One region of the Photobacterium nomapromontoriensis genome, then DNA from elsewhere that is predicted to be linked to it. Evidence: predicted binding sites of a transcription regulator. Region 1 holds the regulator's gene; each other region holds the start of a gene.
What was found. The regulator PurR, encoded in region 1, represses purine synthesis genes. The targets are predictions, from matches to a motif close to TNANGNAAACGTTTNCNTNA.

Region 1 (7,457 bases):
CCGAGGCCAAGTACTGGCTGGTGCTGTTGTGAGCGATGACTACATGTCAGGTGTATGCCGTATCCACGAAGGTGCATGGTACAGCCCGCTAGAAGGTGGCAAGGCGGGTACTATCTGTACTTACGGCGATCCAAACGTACTGACTCAAGACATCGGTTCATCGAAGCTGGCACAGGCAACATCTGCAGCTTCTGCACTGGTAGAAGTTGAGAAATTCACTGGTACAGTTCCAGCGGTAACAGGCTTTAACGGCCCAACAGAAGTTACCGACATTAACCCACTATTCCCAGCAATGGATCTAGCGTAAGTTAGTGTTACGAGTCAGAGGCCTCGGCCTCTGACTCAATCTTTACCGTTTTTCAAAAAAAATCTATTCACATAGAATAAGTTATAGAACTATTCTATCTGAATATGTTTTCTTTACGGTCCCCTCTTATTATTTTGACCGTATTGTCTTGATTTGGAGTAATCATGAAAGAGTTTATTGCTTTCAACGAGCAGCGTGCAGAAATTTACTGGTGGATGTCTTCGCTATTCGCCCGTGAATTAACCGAACAGGATATTGAACAGTACCAAAATGGTGAAATGGCAACCTTCCTTTCTGGACTGGCCATGACCGCAGAACTCAAAGCATCAGTTGAAACGTTCCGTGATGCACTACAACGTCTCGATAAGCGTGACGATGCTCAGCTAGAACTCGCCGCTGACTTCTGTGGCCTATTCTTAAGCACCCCCAAATCTGGTGCACTACCCTACGCGTCAATGTATGTAGGAAAAAGTGGATTAATGAACGATAAACCCGCTCAAGATATGAATAAGCTGATGGATGAATATGCGATTGCACAGCGAAAAGAATTCAATGAGCCAGCAGACCACTTAGCCATCGAATTGGATTTTATGGGCAACCTGATTATCATGGCTAACCAGCAATCTTCTGAAGCCGCAGCGGAAGAATTAATGCAGGCACAGCTTAACTTCATCAATACCATGTTGCTAAACTGGCTACCACTATTTGCTAAAGAAGCAAAACGACACGATAAATTTGGTTTTTATGCTGCTGCTGCTGAGATGCTACTTGCATTCTGCCAGCTTGATACCGCTTACCTCATCGGTGAAGAACAATAAATCCGACTGGCAATAGCCAGCGTGTCAACCGCACTATCTTCTTTTTGCCAGCATAGGATTGCTGGCTTTTTTAACACAAGCCTATTCAGGTACTATCCAGTATTCATGACATAATACTGACATTACCTTCCATCGTATTTTATACAGTGAAGTAACCCAATAACGCAGTGGCCATCCATTCATGGTCGTTAACAAGGTTCTGATATGAAAGTCAATCAATCCCCTATTGCTCAGTTTCTACACGCACCATACCGTCTATTTAAGTTCTCACTGCCGCTATTAATGGCAGCTGTTGTCACGATGGCGCCACACGTTCAGGCAAGTAACACAACAACAACCAGTACTCCTGCCACTAGCGCGGCTAGTGCGAGTATCACGGCTCATAACCAAACGGCTTACCGCATCAATGCAATACAACGTGACCTCACCAGTATTCGCCAACATGCGCTACAAACACATCCTGAGCTTGTGACACAAACTAAAGCCTTTGAAGCGGCTTATAAAAAGAAAGCGACTGACGTTGGTTATAATCCCGAAAGCTTCGTCAACAAAGCCCATGAACTCCAGAGCAAGGTACAAGACCAAGCTCTCAGTGAAAAAGAACGCAATGCACTGATAAAAGAATTTGCAGCAGCAAAACAAGAGCTCGCGAAGCAGCGTGAACGGATTTTATCGGATAAACAACTCATCGCAATGCAGACACAACTGCAAAATGATACGCTAGCCGCAATGCAAGCGTATGACCCGAAAACTGAAACACTCATAACCGAGCTGGCTCAGTTACTAAAAACGAAGCAAATCAGCAAATAAGCTTATCCTCTCGTTTATCCGCAATATGACATCGCAGCTGGCTGCGATGTCATCATCGCCATTCAGTAGCCTATTTGGGCTCTTTGCCTTCTTCATAATTACTGAGTGAGACGCCCAGCTCTTCGGCGTGATCTGCCCAATAAGGTTCAGCTTCACATACACAACAGTCACACCATATTGCAATACCTTCATGCATGCTCATTGGTTGCTCCTGTCTGTCTTCATGCACAATATTGATATCCTCTTTACGAGCAGGTAATTGAGACTTAGATACCATTAGCATAACTCCATCAATTGCGCCTCTTTAAGTATATAAGTCTGAGCATCCATTCTTCGTAAATAAAAAACCCGCTGCACTTGGCAACGGGTTTTGCTTTTACTTTCAGGCTATCAGCCTCTGCTAGAACTCAAGCAATTACAACTCGATCGCTTTGTTTTGGCTCAGCAAACGCATCCCACGGATAAGTTGAAAAAACCATCTGATGATAGCGATTAGCGCAATAATGACACCCACTACCGGGATCCCATCAAGCACATAATCCAGCACATCACTGTTCACCCAGTACTCCGCACCCGCGACCATACCAGTGGTTGTGGCAGCTGTTACACCTAACACGACAAAAAAAGTAAAGAATAGGAAAAATGATCGAATAATCGTGTAGTAGTGGCTGTAGCAGAGCTCATCCGTACCTTTATTAAGTTTATAGCCAGCGTAAATAATGGCAATAATGCCTGAAATCAATAAGGTAAAAGGTGTTAAAAAACTTGCGATATAAGCAAATCGTACACCCGCTTTGTTATTCGTTGACATGCGTCTGTCCGTTTTTAGAACTTGGATAATCCTAATTATCACACGTATTTGGGCTTCATCAAGTATGGATAAAACTGACGATGATCACGATCAAACGAATCCGACAGAGTCTGCCAGGATCCCCTATAACAACAACAGCCAGATAAATGCTATAGACCAATAGTAAAATTCAAACACGGTGACATACCGACAATTCTTTAAATTATGCATTTCTGATACAGATTCATACTCTCCCCATCGAATAGTGATGCAAGCAGCGCATAATTCTCATTAATTCAACTCAGAAACATTGCACTCTTGACCACACTAAGTAAAATGTGATCGCAAGCGATTACACAATGAAACGTATGCGTACGATAAGAACACATGTAGAATCGGTGTAGCAGAGCCGCCATTTGTTAATGCGGCTCTTTTTTGTTTCTGTTACCGACAGCCAATAGAACAGTGCTCTACTTCCACAAGCAGCCAACAGTTCATTGTTCTATTGGGTAACTAATTTGATTATTAAGGTCCTCTGACCTCTTATTATTAGAAGAATAATTATGGCAACGATTAAAGATGTTGCACGTATGGCTGGTGTCTCTACAACCACCGTCTCTCACGTGATTAACAAAACACGCTTCGTGGCAGAAGCAACACAGAAAAAAGTGCTAGCCGCCGTTGATGAGCTAAACTACGCGCCAAGTGCGGTTGCACGTAGCTTAAAATGTAACACTACGCGTACTATAGGGATGCTTGTAACCAAATCAACCAACCCGTTCTTCGCAGAAGTCGTACATGGCGTTGAAGAGTACTGCTACAGTGAAGGCTACACACTTATCTTGTGTAACACTGAAGGCAACTTAACCAAGCAACGTGATTACCTACGCATGCTTGCTGAAAAGCGCGTTGACGGCCTACTGGTGATGTGCTCAGATCTTGATGAAGAATTACTGGCGCTGCTTGAACGCCAGAAAGATTTACCTATGGTTGTCATGGATTGGGGTCCTGAAAGTCCGCATACAGATAAAATCCAAGACAATGCAGAATTAGGCGGCTATGTTGCCACTAAATTCTTTATCGAACACGGCCACAAAGCCATTGGTTGTTTGACTGGCCATCGTGAAAAAACAGCCTGTCGCGAACGTTTAAAAGGTTTTAATAAAGCCATGGCTGAAGCTGGCCTGCCCGTCAACGAAGCATGGATTTTAGAAGGCGATTTTGAATGTGAATCTGCCGTTAATGCCGCTAATCAAATCATCGCGATGGAAGAGCGTCCAACCGCTATCTTCTGCTTTAATGACATCATGGCAATGGGGTTAATCAGTACCTTCCAATTGGCAGGTATTAATGTACCAGATGACATATCCATCATTGGCTATGACAACATTGATTTAGCACCGTATTTCTCACCGCCACTTACAACCATCCACCAGCCTAAACGCCGGTTAGGTAAAAGTGCCGTAGAAATATTAATGTATCGCATGAGAGACAAGGATCATGCCACTCAAGTATTTGAAATGGTTCCTGAACTTGTTGTTCGTCAATCCGTGCGAAATTTAAACAACTGAGTGGCATCACGTCATTTTAGTAATTTAAACGGAGGCCTATGCCTCCGTTTTTTTGTGTCTATTTTCACCGATAATTTGCATTACATATGAAGTAAAAATGCTTACCTAGCAGAAACCAAATGCAATTAATGGAACCAATGTCACATTTTAAAAAATGGGAGCAGGTTCAAATATTCTAACTAGGATATTCTTGATTTATCACGAACAAGGCAAATCTGTCGAAAGATAGAGACGCAAAGCTTCCGACCTAAAAGTATTCAGTTTGTCATCATTCTGTCACTCATGGTAGCGGGGTCACCGATGGATATTTTCACCGAGAAAAAGCATGGACAAACCTGTATTAAAAGATTCATTACGCCTATTTAATTGTTTCAGTAACATGAAATCTCGCTCAATGTTTGGTGGTTTTGGTTTATTCGCGGGTGAAACAATGTTTGCCCTCGTTGTGAATAACAAACTTCATCTACGTGCCAATGCAACCAACGAACAAGAATTCAAGCAAGCTGGCTTGGAACCGTATGTTTATACTAAACGAGGTTTTCCCGTTGTAACTCGCCACTACGCTATTCCTGAAGAATGGTGGCAAGATACTACAAAAATTATCGAGCAAGCCGAGCGCTCCCTCGCTGCCGCACAAGTAGACAAAGAAACTAAAGTCAGTGCCGAACCCGATCGCATTAAAGATCTACCTAACTTACGATTAGCCAATGAACGCATGCTTAAAAAAGCGGGTATTGTGACCGTTAATGAATTACTCGAAGCGGGTTCGATCAATGCTTATAAAGCGCTGCAAAATAGCCACCAAGGAACAATAAGCCTTGAGTTACTCTGGGCACTTGAAGGAGCGATAAGTGGCCAACATTGGTCCGTGATCCCTCAGGAGCGACGTTCAGAACTTCTCGCTAAACTTAGCTAATCCTAGCAACATGAGTATGGATAGTGTGAAAATAAGCAATCGTTTGTGTGCTTATTTTCATACTGACCGCCTAACATCACGACTTTGATATCACTATCCATATCTTCAACCATTAAGTAACTTATTGCTCTGTATCTTTTTTTTGACGATTTAACTGTTCCTTTTGTGCCCACATTTTTTGCGAAAGAGCGACTCTTATCGCATACTTATACCTCTGGAACATGATAAGACCTCAAGCACATATGAAAAAAAGCAGTCTTCTTTTATCTATTTCACTGATAACTACCGCCAGCCCCGTTTGGGCAAATGAACCGAGCCGCGTATCGCATCACAAAGACACCTATCTATTACCACTCTACAAAGAGAGCCGAGTTAACCAAGCGAGATTCGAGCCACTCTCCCCTGATGGTGGTAAAGTTCACGATATTTTCGTTCAATTTCAAATTAGCCTTAAATACCATTTACTCGGAAACCATGAAGAAGGGGTGTTTCTGGCATACACACAAAAATCAAATTGGGAAGCGTACGCATCATCAGCCTACTTTCGCGATAATGATTTCAACCCAGAATTGTTTTACAACAAAAAGTTCAAGCACTTCGATGCTGCTTTTGGCGTTGAGCACCAATCTAATGGTGCAGGCGGATCGAATGAAGTAAGTTGGAACCGAGCCTATGTCAATGTCACCTATCATTTCCCTCAGGGATTTATTCGTATAAAGCCATGGATCAGAATTCATGACTCTAAAGACTACAACCCCGATATCACTGATTTTCTCGGTCATGGTGAATTTGTCTTCGGTTGGCAGCCAACCGATGAACAAGAAGTTAAGTTGCTCACTCGCAACATTATAGAAAGCGGTTTCGATAAACCTTATGGGGAACTGAGCTGGAACTTTAAAATTTACCAAGGATTACGAGGATACCTCAAAGCTGAAAGTGGCTATGGGGCTACCATTTCTAACTATAACTTTAAAGAAAGTGCTTTTGGCTTAGGGATTGATATCAAGTTTTGATCTAACGCTAAGTAAACCCGCCATTTTTTCATAGCGTTAAATCCTTGAATCAGTCACTGCGATGTTACCAATGCAACGCTTCACGCAAAGATAAGACACATCGAGCAGCAAAAGTTAAATAAGCTAATCAATGTTCCGCAAGGTTGTCCTATCTCCAACCTGCCCTTACGGTTAATAACCTTGTCGTGAGAAATAAGGGGTGAGCATTGTCAGTGTCTATGATCAATAAATTGCACGTAAACCCGCTGCAAACATCTGTTGTATTGTTGAGCATATTGCTACTCCAAGGGTGTGAAGACCATCAAGTTCCGACCCAGCAACGTCCGCAATACGATATCGGCTATGTCATAGTTGCACCACAGGCGGTTGAGTTGCACGATACCATGCCAGGACGCACTCTGCCGTCCTATGAAGCAGAGATCCGTCCGCAAGTAGGCGGAATTATTCAGCAGCAATTGTTCGAAGGTGGCACGATGGTCAAACAAGGCCAGCCACTTTATCAAATCGATTCTGCCCCCTTCCAACTAGCCCTCAAACAAGCGCAATCAGACTTACGCAAGGCACTTGCCAACCAAACATCAACCCGTAACCTGGCAAGCCGATACCAACGGTTAGTCAAAGAACGAGCCGTATCGCGTCAAGACTACGATAATGCCGTCGCTAGCTACCAAGAGGCACAATCTTCAGTTACTAATGCACGCGCTGCCGTTGACAACGCCAAAATCAATCTTGGTTATACCCGTGTTACCTCACCGATAGATGGTCGTGCAGGGCGCTCAAACGTCACAGCTGGCGCGTTGGTTACCGCGAACCAATCATCACCGCTTGTTACAGTGCAAACCTATGACCCAATGTATGTAGATCTCACTGCATCCAGTACTGAGTTGCTCCAATTTCGTCGGGATTTAGCCCAAGGGGTCATTACCCGGGATCAGAATGAGTCACGGCAGATCAAGCTGTTTCTTGAAGATGGCACATCGTATGACCATCTGGGTACCATCCTGTTTGCGGATGTTGATATCAATGAAACAACAGGATCGTTCATACTCAGAGTCAGCTTTCCTAACCCTGACCAAATCCTGCTTCCAGGGTTGTTTGTTCGAGCATCACTACCACGTGGGGTTGATCACAATGCGATATTGGTGCCAGCCAAGGCCCTGACGCGCAACCCTAAAGGTGATGCTCAAGTCAGTGTCATTGACAGCGATAACAAAACCCAAGTCGTTGAGGTT
Region 2 (7,457 bases), on a different contig from region 1:
TTTAGCACATGTAGCGATGTTCTCTTCTAGAGACTCTTCAGAAAGGTCAATCATGTGAGAAGAGAATAGAGGCTTACCCGTTTCAGCAAAGAATACTTCGCCAGCGTCTAGTAGACCGTCGATCCAAGGAAGTAGTTTCTTCGCAGCGTGGTCAGTGTGAAGAATGACAGGCACGCCGTAAGCTTCAGCAACAGCGTGTACATACTTAGCGCCTGCTACAGCACCAAGGATTTGTGCACCTTGGCCTTCAAGTTTAACGCCTTTACCAGCGAAGAAACCAGCGCCGCCATTAGAGAACTGAACAACAACAGGTGCTTTAACTTTAGCTGCCGCTTCAAGAACACCATTGATAGTGTCAGTGTTAACAACGTTAACCGCTGGAAGTGCAAAGTTATTCTCTTTTGCTACTGCAAATACTTTCTGTACGTCATCGCCAGAAATAACACCAGGTTTTACGAAATCGAAGATCTTAGACATAACAATAGTCCTATTTACCTTGTTGTCTGTGTGAATTTAACTCTTTGCAAACGTTTGCTACTGATCAGTATTCTATAAAAACCTGACCCAATGCACAAACGTTAAAGTACGGGAGCATCATGCTCCCGTCTTGATTTATTACGCTTTTGCACGCTCTTCTAGCATCGCAACAGCTGGAAGTACTTTACCTTCAACAAACTCAAGGAATGCACCACCGCCAGTCGAGATGTAAGAAACGTCAGCTTTGATACCGAACTTGTCGATTGCTGCTAGCGTATCACCACCGCCAGCTACAGAGAAACCTGCAGACTTAGCGATTGCTTCAGAGATACCTTTAGTGCCCGCTTCGAAGTTCTTGAACTCGAAAACACCTACAGGGCCATTCCAAAGGATAGTTTTTGCGTTAGCAATGATGTCTGCTAGAACAGCCGTTGAATCTGGACCTAGATCGAAGATCATGTCGTCATCTTGAACGTCAGCAACGTTTTTGATTTCAGCTTCAGCGTTTTCATCAAATGCTTTTGCACAAGCAACGTCTGTTGCAACTGGAATTGCGCAATCTTTCATTAGCTTCTTAGCCGTTTCAACGAGGTCTGCTTCGTATAGAGACTTACCTACATTATGGCCTTCAGCTGCGATGAATGTATTCGCAATACCACCGCCAACAACTAATTGGTCAGCAATTTTAGATAGCGACTCAAGAACAGTCAGCTTAGTTGAAACTTTAGAACCACCAACGATTGCTACTAGAGGACGCTCAGGGTTGCTCATTGCTTTGCCTAGCGCTTCTAGCTCAGCCGCTAGTAGCGGACCAGCACAAGCTACAGGGGCGTGCATGCCTACACCGTGAGTCGATGCTTGTGCACGGTGAGCCGTACCGAATGCATCCATTACGAATACGTCACATAGCGCTGCGTATTTCTTAGAGAGTTCTTCTTCGTTTTTCTTCTCGCCTTTGTTAAAGCGAACATTTTCCAGAACCACTAGTTCACCTGCATTTAGCTCTAGGCCATTCAGGTAGTCTTTTGCTAGTTTAACGTCGCAATCAAGTGCGTCGTTTAGGTAATTAACAACAGGAGCTAGAGAGAACTCTTCTGCATATTCGCCTTCAGTCGGACGACCCAGGTGAGAAGTAACCATTACTTTTGCACCAGCTTCTAGGCAAAGCTTGATGGTTGGTAGTGATGCAAGGATACGAGCATCTGAAGTTACTTTACCGTCTTTTACTGGAACGTTTAGGTCAGCACGGATAAATACGCGTTTACCTGCAAGATCCAGGTCAGTCATCTTGATTACAGACATGGTTTGTCCTCTCAACATTAATTAAATTAAAAATCAAAGTTTTGCCAGCTCAGCGTCACTGCCAAGCCCTACGAATTCTTATTGCTTGCCCTCATCCGATATCACACTATCGGCGGCTTGCATGGCTAACGCGGTATCTAACATCCGGTTAGCAAAACCCCATTCGTTATCACACCACACCAGCAATTTAATCAAATGCTGGTTACTCACGCGGGTTTGAGTACCGTCGACAATCGCGCTATGGGGATCGTGATTGAAGTCAATAGAGACCAACGGTACTTCGGTGTAATCAACGATGCCATCTAATGTACAACGAGACGCATCTGCCAGTGTTTGATTTACGTCATTAACTTTCACATTTGTTTTTACAGTGACACTTAAGTCCATGGCAGTAACGTTAATTGTCGGTACGCGCACAGAAATTGCTTCAAACTTGTCAGAAAGTTTCGGGAAAATGCGTCCAATGCCCAAATGAAGTTTAGTATCAACAGGGATTATTGACTGGCTCGCTGCCCGGGTGCGCCGTAAATCAGCATGGTAGGCATCAATAACCTGTTGGTCATTCATGGCCGAGTGAATGGTGGTAATGGTACCAGATTCAATGCCAAACTTTTCGTCAAGCACCTTAATAACAGGAACAATACAGTTGGTGGTACAAGAACCATTAGAGACTATCTTGTGCTCGGCGGTGAGCGAGTCATGGTTGACACCATAAATTATGGTATTGTCGATGTCAGTTGCAGCAGGATGGGAAAATAACACTTTGCGGGCACCGGCTTTTATATGGGCCTCGCCATCGGCTCGTGAGCCGTATACCCCGGTACAATCAAGAACAATATCAATATCGAGATCTTGCCAGGGAAGAAGATTGATGTCGCTTTGATGAAGAATTCGGATACTGTCTTGCTCGCCATTTTCATGAGCCACAAACAAGTGCTCCTGATCATGACTGACAGGTTTAAAAAAGCGACCATGGCTGGAATCATACTGGAGCAAGTGAGCCATCGCTTCCGGCTCAGCCAACTCGTTGACTGCGACAACCTTGATCTGGTGATACTTACCGCTTTCGTACAATGCTCTGATCACACTGCGTCCAATGCGGCCGAATCCATTTATTGCAACTTTTAGTGTCATATCCGTGCTACAAAATTAACAAGCCGGATTAGTGTATACCAAGCCCCCCTGATAATCACCATAATTGTGAGCAGAGTCACCAATGGGAATAAAATCATTTTAATCAAAAGCTTGCATGCCTTACTGCCAGTTCATATTGGATTTAACCATGATCTTACCCATGACGAAGATCTCATTTTTAAAAAAAAAAGACCTCACAAGGAGGTCTTTTTTTTCTCTTCAAAATAAACCGCAGCCATCACATCAGTAATTCGACGAGTACCGTTTATTCTCGATCCGGTTTTAAGCCAGCAACTCTTGTGCTGTCTCAACCACGTTTTCAACCGTGAAACCGAACATTTTAAATAGCTCATCTGCAGGAGCAGATTCACCGAAAGTTGTCATGCCGATGATCTTGCCACCGAAGCCGACATACTTGTACCAGAAGTCAGCAATACCCGCTTCAATCGCAACACGTGCTGTGACATCTGATGGTAGTACTGATTCACGATAAGCTGCATCTTGCTTGTCGAATGTATCTGTTGCCGGCATAGACACGACACGTACCGCTTTACCTTCTGCTGTTAGTTGCTCTGCGGCTTTCACTGCAAGCTCAACTTCAGAACCCGTCGCGATCAGGATCAGCTCTGGCTGACCGTCACAATCTTTCAGAATGTAACCACCCTTCGCGATATCAGCTACCTGTGCATCTGAGCGTGGTTGCTGAGCCAGATTTTGACGCGAGAAGATCAGTGCGGATGGGCCATCTTTACGTTCAATCGCCAGTTTCCAGGCAACCGCTGATTCCACCTGATCACATGGGCGCCATGTGCTCATATTTGGCGTCAGACGCAAAGAAGCGATCTGCTCAACAGGCTGGTGGGTCGGACCATCTTCACCCAAACCGATTGAATCGTGGGTGTAAACCTGAATGTTCTGCACTTTCATCAGTGCAGCCATACGCATCGCATTACGCGCATATTCCATGAACATCAGGAAGGTTGCACCGTAAGGAACAAAACCACCGTGTAGCGTGATACCGTTCATGATTGCCGTCATGCCGAACTCACGTACACCGTAGTGAATGTAGTTACCGGAGAAATCATCCGCTGTCAGTGATTTAGAGCCAGACCACATGGTCAGGTTGGATGGCGCAAGGTCAGCAGATCCACCCATGAATTCAGGTAGCATCGCACCGAATGCTTCTAGGGCATTCTGTGATGCTTTGCGAGAAGCAATGTTGGCAGGATTCGCTTGCAGATCAGCAATGATTGCATTGGCTTTTTCTTCCCACTGTGCAGGTAGCTCACCGTTTACACGACGGGTGAACTCAGCCGCAAGTTCTGGGTAAGCTGCTGCGTATGCTGCGAACTTGTCATTCCACGTTGCTTCTTTCGCTGCGCCAGCTTCTTTCGCATCCCATTCTGCTGCAATATCAGCCGGGATTTCAAATGGGCCGTAGCTCCAGCCTAGGAATTCACGCGCCGCCGCAATTTCTTCAGCGCCTAGTGGAGCACCGTGGCAGTCGTGAGAACCGGCTTTGTTTGGTGAACCGAAACCAATGATGGTTTTAGTACAGATCAGTGTTGGACGACTGGTTTCTGCTTTTGCTGCCTCAATAGCGGCGTTGATAGCATCTGCATCATGGCCATCAACTGCAGGAATAACATGCCAGCCGTAAGCTTCAAAACGCTTAGGGGTGTCATCAGAGAACCAACCTTCAACGTGACCGTCGATAGAGATGCCGTTGTCATCCCAAAATGCGATTAGCTTACCTAGGCCCAGAGTACCCGCTAGTGAACACGCTTCATGAGAAATACCTTCCATCAGACAGCCGTCACCCATGAACACATAAGTGTTGTGATCAACAATCTCATGACCATCACGGTTAAACTGAGCGGCCAAGGCTTTCTCTGCCATTGCCATACCCACTGCATTGGTGATGCCTTGACCTAGAGGACCAGTGGTAGTTTCAATACCCGGTGCATAACCGTATTCTGGGTGGCCTGGTGTTTTAGAATGCAGTTGACGGAAATTTTTCAGATCATCAATCGACAACTCATAACCAGTCAGGTGAAGCAGAGAATAAATCAGCATTGAACCGTGGCCGTTTGACAAAATAAAACGATCGCGATCAGCCCACTGCGGGTTTTGTGGGTTGTGGTTCATGTGGCCACGCCACAATACTTCAGCAATATCTGCCATGCCCATAGGGGCACCCGGGTGGCCAGAGTTAGCTTGTTGAACACCATCCATGCTTAGGGCGCGGATTGCATTAGCTAGTGCTTTACGAGAAGACATGTCTGCTCCAGAAATTCGTAGACTGTTAGATTCGGTTTATCTTGGCCCTCAATGACCCAGAAAACCAGAGTTCGGCGGGTAAGTATTGTCGCAAAGTCTTACCCTCATCTGCAAACGTTTTCCTTCGAAAAATAAGTTTCATATCAATACCCTGCCAACCTTCCACTAATAACTGCGCGCAACTTGCTGTAATAAAAGCCTTACAAAGAAAACGTTTGCTTCGTGTTACATTGAAATGCCCTTACCGTTCGCACGGTTGATTTTAATGCTTAAGCGAGTATTATAGACGTCTAGACGGAGGTAGCTCTATACATACAAACGTATATCCGTGTACACGTTTGTAACGCATTCTTGATCAATATAGAGCCCACGATAATCAAATTACATTACTTATGGGAGCCCTCATGGCGAAGCACCTGTTTACTTCTGAGTCGGTATCAGAAGGCCATCCCGATAAAATTGCTGACCAAATTTCTGATGCAGTATTGGATGCGATCTTAGAACAAGACCCAAAAGCACGTGTGGCGTGTGAGACTTACGTAAAAACAGGCATGGTAATGGTCGGTGGTGAAATCACCACGACAGCATGGGTTGATATCGAAGATATCACCCGTGAAACCGTGCGTGAAATCGGCTATGTCAACTCACAGATGGGCTTTGATGCTGACTCTTGTGCAGTACTGAGCGCAATTGGTAAGCAGTCTCCAGATATCAACCAAGGTGTTGACCGTGCAGATCCGCGTGAACTTGGCGCTGGCGATCAGGGCATCATGTTTGGTTACGCGACTAACGAGACAGACGTACTAATGCCTGCTCCTATTACTTATGCTCACCGTCTGGTTGAGCGTCAGGCGGCGGTGCGTAAAAACGGTACCCTGCCATGGCTTCGCCCTGATGCGAAAAGCCAGGTAACTTTCGCTTACGATCAAGGTAAAATCGTTGGTATCGATGCTGTAGTATTGTCAACTCAGCACAGCGATAGCATTGAGCTACCCGTACTGCAAGAAGCAGTAATGGAAGAGATCATCAAGCCAGTTCTACCAGCAGAGTGGCTAACAAAAGACACTAAGTACTTCATCAACCCAACCGGCCGTTTCGTTATCGGTGGTCCAATGGGTGACTGTGGCCTAACCGGTCGTAAGATCATCGTTGATACCTACGGCGGCGCAGCACGTCACGGTGGTGGTGCTTTCTCTGGTAAAGATCCATCAAAAGTAGACCGTTCAGCGGCTTACGCAGCACGTTACGTAGCGAAAAACATCGTAGCGGCTGGCATGGCTGACCGTTGTGAAATCCAATTGTCTTACGCAATCGGTGTAGCAGATCCAACGTCTATCATGATTGAAACGTTCGGTACTGAAAAAGTATCACACGAAATCATCGTTGAAGCGGTACGTCAGCACTTTGATCTGCGCCCATACGGCCTGATCGAAATGCTTGATCTGCTTAAGCCTATGTACAAGAAAACAGCGGCTTACGGTCACTTCGGCCGTGAAGAATTCCCATGGGAAGCGACAGACAAAGCTGCCATCCTACGTGATTTCGCTAACCTGAAGTAAGCGATACTGCGTAAGACGACACTCAAAAAAGGAAGCCTCAGCTTCCTTTTTTGTTTGTATTAGGGACGAGGTAGAGCAGTTAAGAGCGGAAAATCAGGGACTAGGAAGAGCGAAAAAGCAAAAGATATGTGGTCCTGTGGTCCTATGGTCCTATGGTCCTATGGTCCTATGGTCCTATGGTCCTATGGTCCTATGGTCCTATGGTCCTATGGTCCTACAAGCAGGAGCGAGGGACGAGGTTCGAGTGTAAAGGAAAAAGAACGAATTCTGAGACTCTACCCCTGCTTTTATTCCGCTCTTACCCATAGGGCCTTAGGATCGCTTTTGCTTCTCCGTTCTAACCCGCTCTTCCTCGGAACTCGTACCTCGAAACCCGTACCTAGATCTTGATCTACCCATAGGACCATAGGTCCGCTTTTCCCCATAGCTCCGCTCTCGCCCTTCCGCTCTTAACCCGCTCTTCCTCGGAATTCGTCCCTAGTCCCTTCTCTATTTCCCCTAACTTTTTTATACTTCCTTTCCAGCCACCACCACTGACCGAGCCCATGCCCCCACTTCACGCCCAAGTTATCGCCAAAGTCAAACTATGCATCAAGATAGCCAACCAGCGCTTAAACCAGCGACTACCAACGCCGGTCGTTAACTTTACTCAGTGGGGGAAAATTGCCGGCTGTGCCCGTCTGCAAGGCTGGGAGATCCGTTTCA
Region 3 (7,457 bases), on a different contig from region 1:
GTTCGAGGTGAGCCTCGCTGGCTACAGGAGCCACAATTAGCCATCATTGGCAGTCGAGCAGCCAGTATTGATGGGCGAGAAGCCGCTTATGAGTTTGCCGCAGCATTGGTCGCGGCTGATTATGTGGTGACCAGTGGATTAGCCTTGGGGGTTGATGGCCAAGCGCATTACGGTGCGTTGAAAAATGGTGGAGCAACAATAGCGGTGTTGGGTTCTGGTTTAGATCGTATTTATCCTGCCAAGCACCGCGATTTGGCCGTGGCGATTAGTGAGCAAGGTGCATTGGTCTCGGAGTTTTGGCCGGATGAGGCACCTAGGCCGCAGAATTTTCCGCGACGGAATCGGATTATAAGCGGCCTGTCTGTGGGGGTATTGGTGGTAGAGGCAACACAAAAGAGTGGCTCGTTGGTTACTGCTCGCTATGCCTTGGAGCAAGGACGTGAAGTATTTGCCCTCCCTGGACCCATCCATTATCCCGGCAGTAAGGGCTGCCATGCACTGATAAAAAATGGTGCCAAACTGGTTGAAACACCGGTCGATATCTTTGAGGAGGTAGGGGCATTGACGGACTGCGTGAAAAATAACCATTCAGACGCGTTGCTCCCTCAACCTGAAAATGAAAAATTGCCATTTCCAGCACTGTTGGCTAACGTAGGCAGTGAAGCAACACCCGTTGATGTGGTTGCTGAACGTAGTGGCCAACCCGTTCATGAGGTTATGATGCAGTTACTTGAGTTGGAATTGCAAGGGGTTGTCACTGCTGTGCCAGGTGGCTATGTCAGAACGAGGAGGGGCTAATTATGATGGATATCCTTATGTACCTGTTTGAAACCTATATTCACAGCGATGTGGATCTTATGGTGGATCAGGATGAACTTTCCGAGGAATTGCTGCGTGCTGGATTCCATAAGGAAGATATCTATAAGGCACTGGCATGGTTAGAGAATCTGGCCGCGTTACAGGAAACTGAAACCACGCCTTATATGAATACCAGTGCGATTACGTCTATGCGTATTTATACGCCTCAGGAAATGGTGTTTCTGGATACCTCATGCCGAGGGTTTCTGACGTATCTAGAGCAGATCCATGTGCTGGGGGCCGATACCCGAGAAATGGTGATTGACCGGGTAATGGAACTGGAAACATCGGATTTTTGCCTTGATGATCTGCAGTGGATCATCTTAATGGTACTGTTTAATGCACCGGGCAACGAAAGTGCCTATAGTCAGATGGAAGAGCTGCTTTATGGCTTGGACGACGGGTATATCCATTAAGTAGCGGATCGGCAAAAGAGATAATTGAATAGTATGCCTGGTAAAATTAACGATTCGCTGTTCACCGCCCATGAACACGCTTTTTATCATGATAACCAATGCCCTACATGTGGTTCAGAATTGGTGATCCGTAACGGTAAACATGGTCCGTTTCTGGGGTGCACAAGTTATCCTGCGTGTGACTATATCAAGCCTCTTGCGCAGAATGATGGTCATATTGTTAAGCATCTGGCGATTCCTTGCCCTGAATGTGGCGATGAATTATTGCTCCGCCAAGGGCGTTACGGCATGTTTATCGGTTGTAGTGGTTACCCGACGTGCCATTATATTGAATCCCCAGAGAAGAAGGCCGAGTCGACCGAGATTGTCTGCCCTGAGTGTCACAAAGGTCGGCTGATTGAGCGTAAGTCTCGTTATGGCAAGATGTTCTATGCGTGTGACCACTACCCGTCCTGCCGCTTTGCGGTAAATGCCAAGCCAGTTGTGGGTGAGTGCCAACAATGTGGTTTTACCTTATTGGTGGAAAAAAAATTAGCCAGTGGTATCCGGCTGCAGTGTGCCGATCGTCGTTGTCATGCCTACCAAGACTAGATTGTGATGAAGATAACAAGGAAGCCAGCATCGTTGCTGGCTTTTTGTTATCTGATTGGCGAGGGGATTAATTGTGTAGTGCTGGAAAAGCGGTTGGATCCAGATGTGTGGCTAAAGCGCGGAGTGACGTTTGCAGGTTTGTCTGATCATCGGCACAGAGGTTGATATGCCCCATTTTTCTTCCGGGGCGCTTTTCTTTACCATACCAATGCACATGACATTGCGGTTCTGCCATGATGGCAGCTGGCAAGGTGTTTTCACCTAAAATGTTAATCATCGCGGTTGAGCGAAGTAAGGTAGTACTGCCGAGAGGTAATCCGGTAACGGCGCGTAGGTGATTCTCGAACTGACATGTTTCAGCGCCTTGCTGTGTCCAGTGGCCTGAGTTATGGACTCGGGGGGCAATTTCATTGACCAGAAGCGTGCCATTGATATCAAAGAACTCAATCGCGAGGATACCGACATAATTGAGTGACTCTGCGATGGCTTGAAACATCGCTTCAGCCTGAGCTTGCAGGGGGGTCTGTTCGGAAAGTGCGATCGAAAGACTGAGTACCCCGTTCGTGTGAATATTTTCTGTCAGCGGATAGACCGCGATACTGCCATCTTTTGCTCGGGCTCCAATCAGAGAGACTTCGCGGTCGAATGGGACAAATTCTTCAGCGATAATGGCTTGGCTATCGGTATTAGTCATGAAATGGGTGATATCGGTCCAGATAGCATCAATTTCATCGTGTTGCTTAAGGCGCCATTGCCCTTTGCCATCATAGCCGCCAAGGGCACTTTTTAGTACCATCGGCAGCCCAATGTTAGCAATGGCGAGATCAAGATCCTCACGGTTGTTGATCAGATGATATTTTGCGTTGCGAACTCCTGCTCGGTCGAGCAAGGCTTTTTCCAACCGACGATCCCCTCCGGCCTTGATTGCTTCCGTGTGCGGTAAGAATTTACCGCTAGCTTCACAGATATCGAGAATATCATGGGGGATGTGTTCAAATTCAGCCGTGATCACATCGGCATAGGTGATGGCAGTATTCAGTCCTTTGAGCATGATCTGCTGGGATAAAGGATGTACCACGTGTCCAGTACCGACATCATAAGCAAAGACGTCAATATTCAGTGGCGCGCCAGCCAGTGACATCATTCGGGCCAGCTGTCCAGCCCCCAACACCAATACCTTCATTATGCATCCTCAGCCGGGTTGGGGTTATTCAGGACGGTGTCCGTTTGTGCTTGGCGAAAAGCATCAATGGCTGCCATGACTGTGGCATCTTGAGTGCCGATGATTTGAGCTGCCAGCAGTCCGGCATTCGCAGCACCGGCTTCACCGATTGCCAAGGTGCCAACAGCCACCCCTTTGGGCATCTGGACAATCGAGAGTAATGAATCCATCCCTTTGAGTGCCCGAGACTGCACGGGCACTCCAAGTACTGGCAGGCTGGTAAATGCCGCGGTCATACCGGGTAGGTGGGCAGCGCCGCCAGCTCCGGCTATGATCACTTTAATACCACGAGCATGAGCCCCTTCAGCATATTCAGTGAGTAGGTGCGGAGTGCGGTGAGCGGAAACCACCTTGGTTTCATAAGCAATGTTGAAATGATCTAACATCTCAGCAGCATGCTGCATGGTTGGCCAATCTGACTTTGAGCCCATGATGATCCCAACTTTCATCCCGATCTCCTTTGGGGTAGCTAAAAAGTGAAGGTTTTGATACGTGTTGTCCGCATTATACGGAGAAAATCCGTGAAGGAAAACGTTTGCGTAGGTGAAATTGAAACAATTGATAACGGGCGTGGAGTTGTCAGTAAGGAGTCGGTAAGATAGGTAAACAGAAGGTTAAATCAGGCGAAAGCCAAGTGATAAGAATGAGGAATACGTGGAGAACCTGAATCAAGTGGTTGCTGCGCTGCAGAAGGAGGAGGTGATTGCTTATCCTACTGAGGCTGTATTTGGCGTAGGCTGTGATCCTGATAGCGAGATGGCCGTTCATAAGCTGCTGGCACTTAAGCATCGACCAATGGAAAAAGGCTTGATATTGATAGCGGCAAATTATGCACAGCTTACTCGTTATGTGGATGATAGCGCATTGAGTGAGGAGCAGAGAGCGCGTATTTTTGCCTCTTGGCCGGGCCCTGTTACATGGGTGATGCCAACTAAACCGGGGGTTCCCCGTTTTCTGACTGGTCAGTTTGATACGATTGCGGTACGTGTGACTGATCATCCGCAGGTGCAGGCTTTGTGTCTGGCATTCGGCAAACCGTTGACCTCGACCAGTGCAAATTTGACGGGTCAAGAGCCAGGACGGACGGTGGCCGATGTGGAACGGCAGCTTGGTGGACAATTGGCCGCGATTTTACAGGGTGAAACAGGGGGGCGGGATAACCCGTCTGAGATCCGGGACGCGCTCACCGGCAATATTTTCCGACTGGGATAAACGTGATGATGCAGAACGTAGATAAAGCAGCAGTCAAAGCCTTCTTATTGGATTTGCAAGATCGGATTTGTCAGGCGATTGAGCAACAAGATAGCCAAGCCCTGTTTGAGCAGGATGAATGGCAGCGTGAACTCGGTGGCGGTGGTCGTAGCCGGGTCATGCGAGATGGTTTGGTGTTTGAACAGGCTGGGGTGAATTTCTCCCATGTACATGGGACGAAAATGCCGACTTCGGCAACCGCTCATCGCCCTGAGTTAGCGGGCCGTAGCTTTGAGGCGATGGGGGTATCTTTGGTGATCCATCCTCATAATCCCTATGTGCCAACATCGCACGCTAATGTACGTTTCTTCATTGCGGAGAAAGAAGGCGAATCGCCAGTATGGTGGTTTGGTGGTGGTTTTGATTTGACGCCATTTTATCCATTTGAAGAAGATTGCCAGTATTGGCATGACACGGCAAAAGCTATCTGCCAGCCATTTGGTGACGATGTTTATGCCCAGCATAAGGCCTGGTGCGACAAATACTTTTACCTTCCTCATCGAAATGAAACCCGAGGTGTGGGGGGGGTATTTTTTGACGATCTCAATCAATGGGGATTTGAGAAAAGCTTTGCTTATATGCAGGCGGTGGGTAACGGTTATTTAGAGGCCTATTTACCGATTGTTGAGAAGCGCGCTCTAACCCCATATGCTGATCGTGAACGTCAGTTTCAGCTTTATCGCCGTGGCCGCTATGTGGAGTTTAATCTGGTGTATGACCGCGGGACTTTATTCGGTTTGCAAAGTGGTGGGAGAACAGAATCAATATTGATGTCGATGCCTCCTCTTGCCCGCTGGGAATATGCCTACATGCCAGATCCGGGATCGGCAGAGGCGGAATTGTATGAGCACTACCTGACACCACGAGACTGGTAGAGTGGGAAATATCACGAGCGTTCAAATATCTTAAATAGGGATCATGAGCATGGATAAGTATGTGGTTTTCGGTAACCCCATCACGCAAAGTAAATCGCCTTTCATTCACACCTTGTTCGCCAGACAAACATCACAAGCGATGAGTTATGAAGCGCAATGGGTTGAACTGGGCGGTTTTGCTTCTGCTGCAGATGCTTTTTTTTCAGCTGGTGGCCGAGGCTGTAATGTCACTGTACCTTTTAAAGAAGATGCATTTGAGTATGCAGATAGCGTCACGGACCGGGCCCGGTTAGCTGGGGCGGTCAATACCTTGAAGAAGCTCGATGATGGATTGATCCTCGGTGATAATACCGATGGCGAAGGGCTGGTACAGGATTTGTTGCAGCATAATATTAGCTTAGCGGGTAAGCGGATCTTGCTGGTTGGTGCCGGTGGTGCCGCAAGAGGTGTGATTTTGCCCCTTCTCGATCAGCAACCTAGCGCATTGGTTGTAACAAATCGCACTTTGGTGAAAGCTCAGCAACTCGCTGAGATATTTTCCGAGCATGGTCCAGTGGAAGCTGTCTCATTAGAAGAGTTGGGTAATGCTTCTTTTGATATCATTATTAATTCCACATCTGCCAGTTTGAGTCAGCAGCTGCCAGGGATCCCTGAGTCCCTGCTCAGCGCAAAGACCGTGTGTTATGACATGGTCTATGGTTCTGGGTTAACGACCTTTAATCAGTGGGCACAGCAGCATGGTGTACGGATTGTATTGGATGGCCTTGGTATGCTAGTGGGACAGGCGGCGGAAAGTTTTATGTTATGGCGCGGTATTCGCCCAGGAGCCAAGCAGGTTCAACGCGAATTGCGTCGAGCATTGCAACAATAAAAGAAGAGAACGATGAATCAAGACATTATTTTTGCTGATTTACAAAGTTGGGATCGGCAGCGTCAGGCTGTTAACTTTCCGGCGCAACAAGCGGGTGCACTGATCACTTGTTGGGTTAGCGTATCCTGGCTTGAGCAGCAATGTGATCAAGCCCTGACAGATGAAGCGACGATTCTTAGTGTTTTTTTCCAATTTCGTTTTGATTTAGAAGAATTGGCAGAAGCATTGATTGAAGATGAGGCGTTTAATCAAGATGGCGATATTGTTATTGGTTAGGTCTTAATTTGTTTCTAGGTAGTCATTTTTGAGGCGGACATAGTTCGCTGCTGATGTGATGAGAAAAGCGCGTTCTTTTTCTGTTAATGGGCGAGCTTTTTTTATTGGACTACCCATATAGAGATAACCACTTTCTACTATTTTCCCCGGAGGGACCAAGCTACCAGCCCCAATGATGACATCATCTTTAATAACTGCACCATCTAAGATAATCGTTCCCATCCCAATCAATACCCGATTCCCTATCTGACAGCCATGCAGCATAGCCTTGTGACCGACGGTAACATCTTCTCCAATAATTAGTGGGTAGCCGTGAGGGTTTTCCGGAGTAGCACGGCTGACATGGAGGACTGAGCCGTCTTGGATATTGCTGCGGGCACCAATCGCAATATGATTCACATCACCTCTCGCAGCGACCAATGGCCAGATACTGGTATGTTCAGCGATGGTGATGTTTCCGATGAGTACTGCGGAGGGGTCTAAATAGCTATCAGGGGATATAGTAGGAAATCGTCCTTTATAAGGGCGTAGTATTGAATTCATATAAAAGCACCATAAAAGAAGGAGTTTATTTATGAGAATAGCGTGGAGCTGCTGCTATTAACATCGTAAAAAGTAGGCTTTGTTTGATAATTGCGCAGTCGAGCTGGAAAAGTGAATTTATTTAGAAATCGCACTTGCCAATGTGATCGAACTCTCTATAATGCGACCTCACTGACACGGACAGCGGCGCTAGCCGGTGACGTAAGTCAGTATTGTTCTTTAACAATTTGACCATGCAATCTGTGTGGGCACTCGTGAAATGATAGTCAACAAAAGAATTATCAATGAAACTGAGTGACCAATACAAAATAGCGTAAGTTATTTTGGCACAGTCAATTCGTTCATTACTTTGGTAATGGACAACAGTATTTCATTGAGCCGCTATTTATAGCAGCAAACACTTTTAATTGAAGAGTTTGATCATGGCTCAGATTGAACGCTGGCGGCAGGCCTAACACATGCAAGTCGAGCGGTAACATTTCAAAAGCTTGCTTTTGAAGATGACGAGCGGCGGACGGGTGAGTAATGCCTGGGAACATGCCTTGGTGTGGGGG
Region 4 (7,457 bases), on a different contig from region 1:
CGTACAAGCCAGAGTTGGCTTTCATACCTCGCAAGGTGGTGACCACAACGGCGCAGTCAGGCCCTCGACCTGCTTGTTGAGCTTTTATATTACAGGCTTTTTCAAAGCCCATATCAGAGCCGAACCCACCTTCAGTGATGGTGTAGTCTGCTAACTTCAGGGCAATGCGATCGGCAATAATCGATGAGTTACCATGGGCGATGTTGGCAAAAGGACCAGCGTGGATCAGTGTCGGCACCCCTTCGAGTGTTTGCATCAGTGTTGGCTCAATGGCTTCACACATAGTCACAGCCATCGCTCCGGCCACCTGAAGATCCTCAGCCGTGATAGGTTGGCCATCAATATTATAGGCGAGCACGATACGGCCAATACGTTGGCGCATATCAGCCAGATCTTTCGATAGGGCAAGAATAGCCATGAGCTCAGAGGCGGCAGAAATATCAAAGCCATCTTCACGCTCAATGCCATTGATGTCTTTGCCGGGTTCATTTTTACCGACGGTGATCATACGCAAGGCCCGATCATTATGATCCATGACCCGTTTCCAGACGATACGCTGGATATCAATGCGCAATGCTGGCAGCCCGGTTTTCTCGGTAAAGCCAGCATAGCCGTGACGTTCTTCGTGATAGAGACGAGCATCAATAGCCGCTGCCGCCAGATTATGAGCGGCAGTAACGGCATGAATATCACCCGTCAGATGCAGGTTCAGCTTTTCCATCGGCGCCACTTGGCTATAGCCGCCGCCAGCGGCACCGCCTTTAACACCGAAGACTGGGCCCATGGACGGTTGGCGGATACACGCCATTACGTTTTGGCTGAGTTTGGCTAGGCCTTGTGCCAAGCCAATCGTGGTGACGGTTTTCCCTTCACCAAGAGGGGTAGGGGTGATTGCCGTTACCACCACCAACTTACCTTCTGGTTGTGTTTCAAGGCGTTTGAGAATAGAAGGTTTGACCTTGGCTTTCAGGGTGCCCTGTGGGGTGAGATCGTCAGCAAGGATACCCGCTTGCTGTGCGATCTGTTCGATAGGGGTGAGTATGGTCTCACGACAAATTTCAATATCACTTTTCATGGACGCCCATAACCTCTCATTGGTGGCTTGAGATATATCGATCACGGCACTTTAATAGGTGGCGCAATCGTTTGCGGAGGGTTTATACCACAATATTATCACGTCAATACAGATAATTTCCGATATAACTGTGGTTATTTTTATTTTGATGAGGAGCTTAACGGGGATGGGGAGAAGATGCAAAAAATAGCCTACCCGAGCACTGGGTAGGCTATGACGTTATAGAATTATTTTTCTAGAACTTATTTATGCAATTTCAGCTTGTGCTTTAATTGCTGGTGTATCCGTAACAGATACGATGTTGCCATATACAGGACGTAGCGCCTGTACGATCTCCTGGCGAGTAATAATGCCGACTAGACGGTCATCCTTAACCACTGGGAAGATATGAGGACGGTTTACAACCATGTTACGTGCACGCTCGTTCAGAGAGAGTGTGGTGAACTGGGTTGCAATGCCGCCGCTTGAGACGGGGTACAGAACATTTTTGTCAATGCTCATGTATTCTGCGATTTCAAGAATAGAATTTTCTGGTGTCACAGTCTGAATTTCGTGTTTCATCAGATCTTGCACTTTGCTTTCAGCGTCTGGGATGTAGTCCTTACACCACAGATCAACCATTGCATCATGGATGGAGAAGAAACCAACTAAACGCTGATCGCTGGTCAGTACTGGTGCACCGGATAAGTTTTCCGCTAGCAGAATATCAAGCGCTTGAGCGATTGGCATTGCAGGTAGCAGAGTAACGGTGGCAGGGCGCATGTGATCATTTACGAGTAAGTCTTCTTGTATCATAGTCGTATCCATTCTTAATACATTAGAATTTGAAAAGTCAGGGGTGATCAGTGTCGCTGTTTCATGGTGCTCTTTCGGTGAGCTGAAAATAGCCCAGTAAGTGAGTCCAACCAGAACGCCGCCGCCGACAATATTGCCCAGTGTCACCGGAATAAGGTTGGCGAAAATAAAGTTATGCACATTGAGGTCGGCATATTGATCTGGTGATACGCCGAGGTTGATCCAGAATGATTCTGGTGCCATGTTCTGGATAGCAATACCCAGTGGAACCATAAACATGTTGGCAACGCTGTGTTCAAACCCCGTGCTCACGAACATGGCGACAGGCAAGATCATGATTGTCATTTTGGTCATCATGCTGGTTGAACAGAATGTCATCCATACCGCAAGGCAAACCAATAAGTTACACAAGATCCCAAGGGCAAAGGCTTCAGCCGGTTGATGGTGAAGTTTATGCTGCGCAATATTCAGTGCATTTAGTCCCCACTGGCCGCCATCGAGCTGGTACAAACCTGCTGTGGTTACCAATAGGAGTAGCAACATGGCGCCAATAAAGTTGCCAAAGTACACCTTGCCCCACGTTGCCAGCATTTTGCCTGTTGTGATGTGGCGGTTGGCACGGGCAATGGATGACAGTACGGTACTGGTGAATAGCTCACCACCACAAATAACCACCAGAATCAGGCCCATACTGAAAGCGATTCCGCCTAACATTCGATTTACGCCCCAGTTCATCACGGTATTACCCGTGGTGACGGTGATATAAAATACAAATGCTAGACCAATGAATACACCGGCAGTGATTGCGAGAGCAATGGTGGTGCGGGTTGGCTTCGATGCCTTACCGACCGCATAATACTCCGCTTGTTTCATCATCTCTTTCGGAGTGAGATTATTGCTACTGGATGTTGTTGCCGCGCCCATCTCAATAGCCTCCTTGTAATAGACCGATACTCAGACCGGGATGGGTTAAACACAGATTGCTTGATAACGTCACGTTTCCTCCTTGCTGTGGATAGTGAGCCCAGTCAGAATAACTCTTTAAAAAACAGTGAGTAAAATTGATATTTATTTTAACTCTCATCACTTATCTTGATATGCTTGCGTTCACGCATTTAGTCGCGTTATTCAGGGAGAATATTTATGCGTTATTCGCTCAAGCAACTGGCTGTTTTTGAAGAGGTTGCCAGTACGCGGAGTGTCAGCAAGGCTGCAGAAAACCTGGCCTTAACTCAGTCTGCGGCCAGTATGGCGTTATCGCAGTTAGAAAAGTTACTTGGTCGGGCACTGTTTGAACGTCAAGGTAAGCAGATGGCACTGACTTACTGGGGGGCCTGGCTTCGCCCACGGGCCAAACAGTTATTGTTTGATGCTCAGCAGATTGAATTAGGTTTTTACGATCAGCATATCGTGAGCGGTGAAATTATGGTGGCGGCAAGCCAGACGGCGGCTGAGCACCTGTTACCTGACCTTATCAGTATTATTGATAAAGACTTTCCAGAATTAAGGATTCAACTTGATGTGCGAAACGCTCAAAAAGTTGTTGATAATGTTCGTAATTTTGATGCTGAGTTAGGGATTATTGAAGGCCGTTGTGATGATAGTCGGCTTGAGCAAGAAGTGTGGTGCCATGACCACTTAGTGATTATTGCCTCGAAGCATCATCCGTATGCAAATTTGGAAACGGTCAGTTTTGCTCAGCTTGAGCAGGCTAAGTGGGTTTTACGTGAACAAGGTGCTGGTACCCGGAAAAGTTTTGAGAGTGCGTTACATGGGGTGATCGAAGACCTGGATGTTTGGCGTGAATATGAGCAAATTCCTGTACTTAGAACATTGGTGAAGAATGGGCCATACTTAAGTTGCTTGCCTTATTTGGACGTAGTTAAGTATATCAACCGTGGTGAATTAGTCGCATTGAATGTTCCTGAGCTGAATATGCAACGGACTTTATCGTTTATTTGGCGAGCAGATTCGATTGAAAACCCACTGCGTGATTGTATTCGCCGAGAGGCGATTCGGATGATAAAAGATCGAAAAGGTGAAATGTAAAAGTATCATTTTAATTGATGATATTCCACATAGTTACTTATATCAATATTAATGCATAATGGCGTATTTTTGCGTTACCTTCTTTTTTGACTGGATTAAACTGCAGCGAAATGAGTGTTATTGTGTAATATTACAACAACATTTAGTTGTGTTCTGGTTTGTGTGACAATATTTGACGTGAATGTGCGTATCAATACATATCATTATTATTGATGCTTGATTTTTGTAAGATTTATTGATGTTTTACTGTGGGATACAGCGTCTATATTGCTATACACCTTGAAAACAGGTCGTAGCGCAAGAACTGTGCAATACAATTAATAAAAAGGAGAGCATTTGCTCTCCTTTCTTATATCGCTAGGGGAATTAATACATTACTTTGGCTTGAGTATAGCTACTGATGATTGCTTTGATATTTTCCATCACTTCTTTTGATGGTGGTTTTACACCTGCTAATGGGTAATCAAAGCCCATCGCTTCCCATTTGTGCTCGCCGAGCTGGTGGTAGGGCAGCAGCTCGACCTTCTCGATGTTATCCATATCTTTGATAAAGTCACCCAAGAGGTGAGCGGAACGTTCGTCATCGGTATAGCCGGGAACAATCACGTAGCGAATCCACGTTTTCTGACCGCGCTGATGTAGGTAGCGAGCAAAGTCCAATACGCGCTTATTAGGCACGCCGACCAAATTTTTGTGAATGCTGTCGTCAAGCTGTTTGAGATCCAGCATGACCAGATCAGAGGCATCCAGCAGTTCATCCACCACGTCAGTATGCTTACGAATATAGCCATTGGTATCGAGGCAGGTGTGAATACCTTGTGCTTGGGCTGCGCGGAAAAAATCACGGACGAATTCTGGTTGAAGCATCGCTTCACCGCCAGAGGCCGTCACGCCGCCACCAGAAGCATTCATGAAATGGCGGTAAGATGTCGCTTCTTTGATCAATTCATCGACAGTGATTTCTTTACCGTCATGCAAATCCCAAGTATCTCGGTTGTGGCAATACTGGCAGCGCATCAGGCAGCCCTGCATAAAGACGATGAAACGGATCCCCGGACCATCAACGGTACCGCAGGTTTCAAAAGAGTGGATTCGACCGATTGCTGACATTACGTAATTTCTCCGCTTATGCGTGTTTTGGGTGTTATTTTATTACAAACGACACAGCGAAAGTAGCTAAATACATCCGTATCCTCAATATGATAATTGGGTCGAGAATGTATTGGCCTTTAATCAGTCTGCCAGCAGGTGTTTTGGTGCTGATGAGTCACTTTTTGTTGCCAATTTGCGTGCCAGAGGGCCAGTTCGTGAACTGGAATAGGTTTGCTGATATAAAATCCCTGCGCCCATTGGCACCCCATTTGCTCAAGCAGATGCCATTGTTGTCGATTTTCTACGCCTTCAGCGATAGTCAGCAGCGATAGCCGGGTTGCTAATAGCAGGCTGGCTTCGACAATAGCTTGTGCGGTCATGCTGTCTGGCAATGCCTGAATAAAGCCTCTGTCTAATTTAAGTGATTCAAAAGGGAGTAGTTCAAGTTGCTTGAGGGATGAGTAGCCAGTGCCAAAATCATCAATCGAGAGTTTGAATCCATACATGCCTAATCGGGATGCAGCTTCTAACCCCAGTCCTGTATTCTCTAAGGCGTCAGACTCTGTGATTTCAAAGGAAATGAGCTGGCTTATGGTTGGGAATGGCTGGGCTAGGGCAATGATTTTGTCGACAAAACCATCAGCGATAAGGGTCTGTGGGGTAATATTCACTGCCACCTTACGACCTTGTAACAATGGGGCGTGAGTGAGGATGTAGTGGATTGTTAGCATAGCTAGATCAGCATCTTGTCCCTGCGATGAGAGCTGCTCAATAAAGCTTTCCGGCGTATAGTGGCCAAAGGTCGGATGTTGCATTCTGATCAGGGCTTCGCAGCTCACCCATTGCCCGGTTTTGAGATCAACAATCGGCTGAAAATGCGGAACAAACCATTTTTCAGCCAACGCTGCGGTGATATCTTTCGCGGTTAAACTAACCTGATTTATATCCGGTATTATAGGTTGGTTAAAGCGGGATGCCAGATAAAGCTCGGCTTTATCCAGTAACTGGTGAAGGTTGTCAAATGACGTGGGTTTAGTCAGTGTGCCGATGAGTTCAAGTTGGTAGTTTTGACACATTTTTCCGACGGAGCGAATGACAGACGGGCTGGCAGCACTGGATATAATAATCCCCCCTTGATATTTCTGTTGAGCGAGATGGCTTAAGAATGTTATGCCATCCATTTCGGGCATATTCAGATCACAAATTAAAATATCTGGCTTATACGCAGCCATATGTGTTAGTGCCTCCTTACCTGTGGAGGCAAGAGATATAACGTGGTGGCTATGATTCGCCTGCTTGATCTGGTTGGTCAGGACTTGTTGCTGGAAGGGGTGATCTTCGACCAGTAATATATGCATTACAGTTGTTCCACTTGATCTTGCAGCGCAGTGATAAGACTCAATGTATTCGGTAGCGTGGTGTGTTCTATATTACCAATCATTGCCATTTGCTCTATGGTTTCGCAGTGATTGGCCATTGCATGATATGCCATCATTTTTGCTGCGCCTTTCATTCTGTGGCTGATTTGTTGGACGGCTTCAATATCAAGGTTGTCTACGGCGATAGCAAGATCACTATAGTCTATCTGACAGCTCGTGAGATACTGGTGCATAAATTCAATGCAGACGGAAGGCTCACCAAACATGCTGATCAGCTGTTGAATCGCAATTGGCCCGTTTGGCATATTGATATTAGCGTCAGAGTGCATGCTAATGCAAATATCATCAACAGTGGGGGCCGATTGTGGGAGATCGAATGCCCAATCAATGGGTTCTGCCTTATCAGTGTTGGCTGGTGGAAGAAACTCCCCCAGATCCCAGATATCATCAGGCGTGAAAGAAGGCTCATTGGGGGAGGATGGCAGCCAGTGCGCTAAGGTCTCAGCCAAGACAGGGATGGATACAGGCTTGGTTAAATATGCATCAAATCCATGCTTATCAAGGTATTCAGTTTCACTGGTCGTGGTATTGGCTGTCAACATGATAACGGGTAGCTGAAAGTTCGGGTGTGAATCCGAAGCCGGTATGAGTGCTTGTTTCTGGCGTATGGCTTTGATTAATCCATAACCATCTAATATTGGCATATGGCAATCAGTGATTAATAAGGCGTAGCGTTGCTGATCGAGCGCCTCTAATGCTAAAAGCCCATTGTCGACGATATCAGCATAATAGCCTAATCGTTGTAGCTGCTGTTTGATGATTTGTTGGTTGATCGGGTGATCTTCAGCGACGAGTAGCAACTGTCCCCGCACTATTGCCTGTTCGCGACTGATTGTCAGTAGCGGTTCTTCCATGTGTTCATGCAGGACGTTGAGTGGCGACTCGGCATGAGTGACCAGCGCATGATACAACTGACATGGAAGTAGCGGCATCGCGGAAATGATCCAACCATTAGCCATGGGCTCGGGGGAGAACATTACGGCATCAGACATTACGATCACCCGTAT

Region 2: a site for PurR is predicted at 5,300-5,319, ahead of metK (methionine adenosyltransferase). Genes of this name have one in related genera too.
Region 3: a site for PurR is predicted at 3,611-3,630, ahead of purE (5-(carboxyamino)imidazole ribonucleotide mutase). Genes of this name have one in related genera too.
Region 4: a site for PurR is predicted at 1,135-1,154, ahead of L4D12_RS16530 (formate--tetrahydrofolate ligase). Genes of this name have one in related genera too.

The regions. Positions count from the first base shown of each region.
Region 1 is NZ_JAKJSL010000017.1:31,352-38,808, forward strand. Features, by position in the region: gene torA (trimethylamine-N-oxide reductase TorA) at 1-307, shown strand, start outside; gene torD (molecular chaperone TorD) at 472-1,125, shown strand; gene L4D12_RS03275 (hypothetical protein) at 1,330-1,935, shown strand; gene L4D12_RS03280 (hypothetical protein) at 2,006-2,212, opposite strand; gene L4D12_RS03285 (hypothetical protein) at 2,351-2,746, opposite strand; gene purR (HTH-type transcriptional repressor PurR) at 3,289-4,296, shown strand; cyclic di-GMP riboswitch class I at 4,495-4,598, shown strand; gene L4D12_RS03295 (TfoX/Sxy family DNA transformation protein) at 4,622-5,212, shown strand; gene L4D12_RS03300 (phospholipase A) at 5,455-6,225, shown strand; gene L4D12_RS03305 (efflux RND transporter periplasmic adaptor subunit) at 6,438-7,457, shown strand, end outside.
Region 2 is NZ_JAKJSL010000048.1:54,264-61,720, forward strand. Features, by position in the region: gene fbaA (class II fructose-bisphosphate aldolase) at 1-477, opposite strand, end outside; gene L4D12_RS20100 (phosphoglycerate kinase) at 616-1,779, opposite strand; gene epd (erythrose-4-phosphate dehydrogenase) at 1,858-2,913, opposite strand; gene tkt (transketolase) at 3,196-5,193, opposite strand; gene metK (methionine adenosyltransferase) at 5,598-6,752, shown strand; gene L4D12_RS20120 (SprT family zinc-dependent metalloprotease) at 7,298-7,457, shown strand, end outside.
Region 3 is NZ_JAKJSL010000041.1:292-7,748, reverse strand. Features, by position in the region: gene dprA (DNA-processing protein DprA) at 1-798, shown strand, start outside; gene L4D12_RS17435 (DUF494 family protein) at 801-1,274, shown strand; gene L4D12_RS17430 (DNA topoisomerase family protein) at 1,308-1,865, shown strand; gene L4D12_RS17425 (5-(carboxyamino)imidazole ribonucleotide synthase) at 1,933-3,048, opposite strand; gene purE (5-(carboxyamino)imidazole ribonucleotide mutase) at 3,048-3,536, opposite strand; gene tsaC (L-threonylcarbamoyladenylate synthase type 1 TsaC) at 3,742-4,299, shown strand; gene hemF (oxygen-dependent coproporphyrinogen oxidase) at 4,308-5,213, shown strand; gene aroE (shikimate dehydrogenase) at 5,263-6,084, shown strand; gene L4D12_RS17400 (DUF1488 family protein) at 6,097-6,360, shown strand; gene L4D12_RS17395 (gamma carbonic anhydrase family protein) at 6,364-6,903, opposite strand; partial or broken rRNA gene L4D12_RS17390 (16S ribosomal RNA) at 7,308-7,457, shown strand, end outside.
Region 4 is NZ_JAKJSL010000038.1:56,719-64,175, forward strand. Features, by position in the region: gene L4D12_RS16530 (formate--tetrahydrofolate ligase) at 1-1,075, opposite strand, end outside; gene focA (formate transporter FocA) at 1,322-2,794, opposite strand; gene L4D12_RS16540 (LysR substrate-binding domain-containing protein) at 3,014-3,919, shown strand; gene pflA (pyruvate formate lyase 1-activating protein) at 4,286-5,029, opposite strand; gene L4D12_RS16550 (EAL domain-containing response regulator) at 5,149-6,369, opposite strand; gene L4D12_RS16555 (transporter substrate-binding domain-containing protein) at 6,369-7,457, opposite strand, start outside.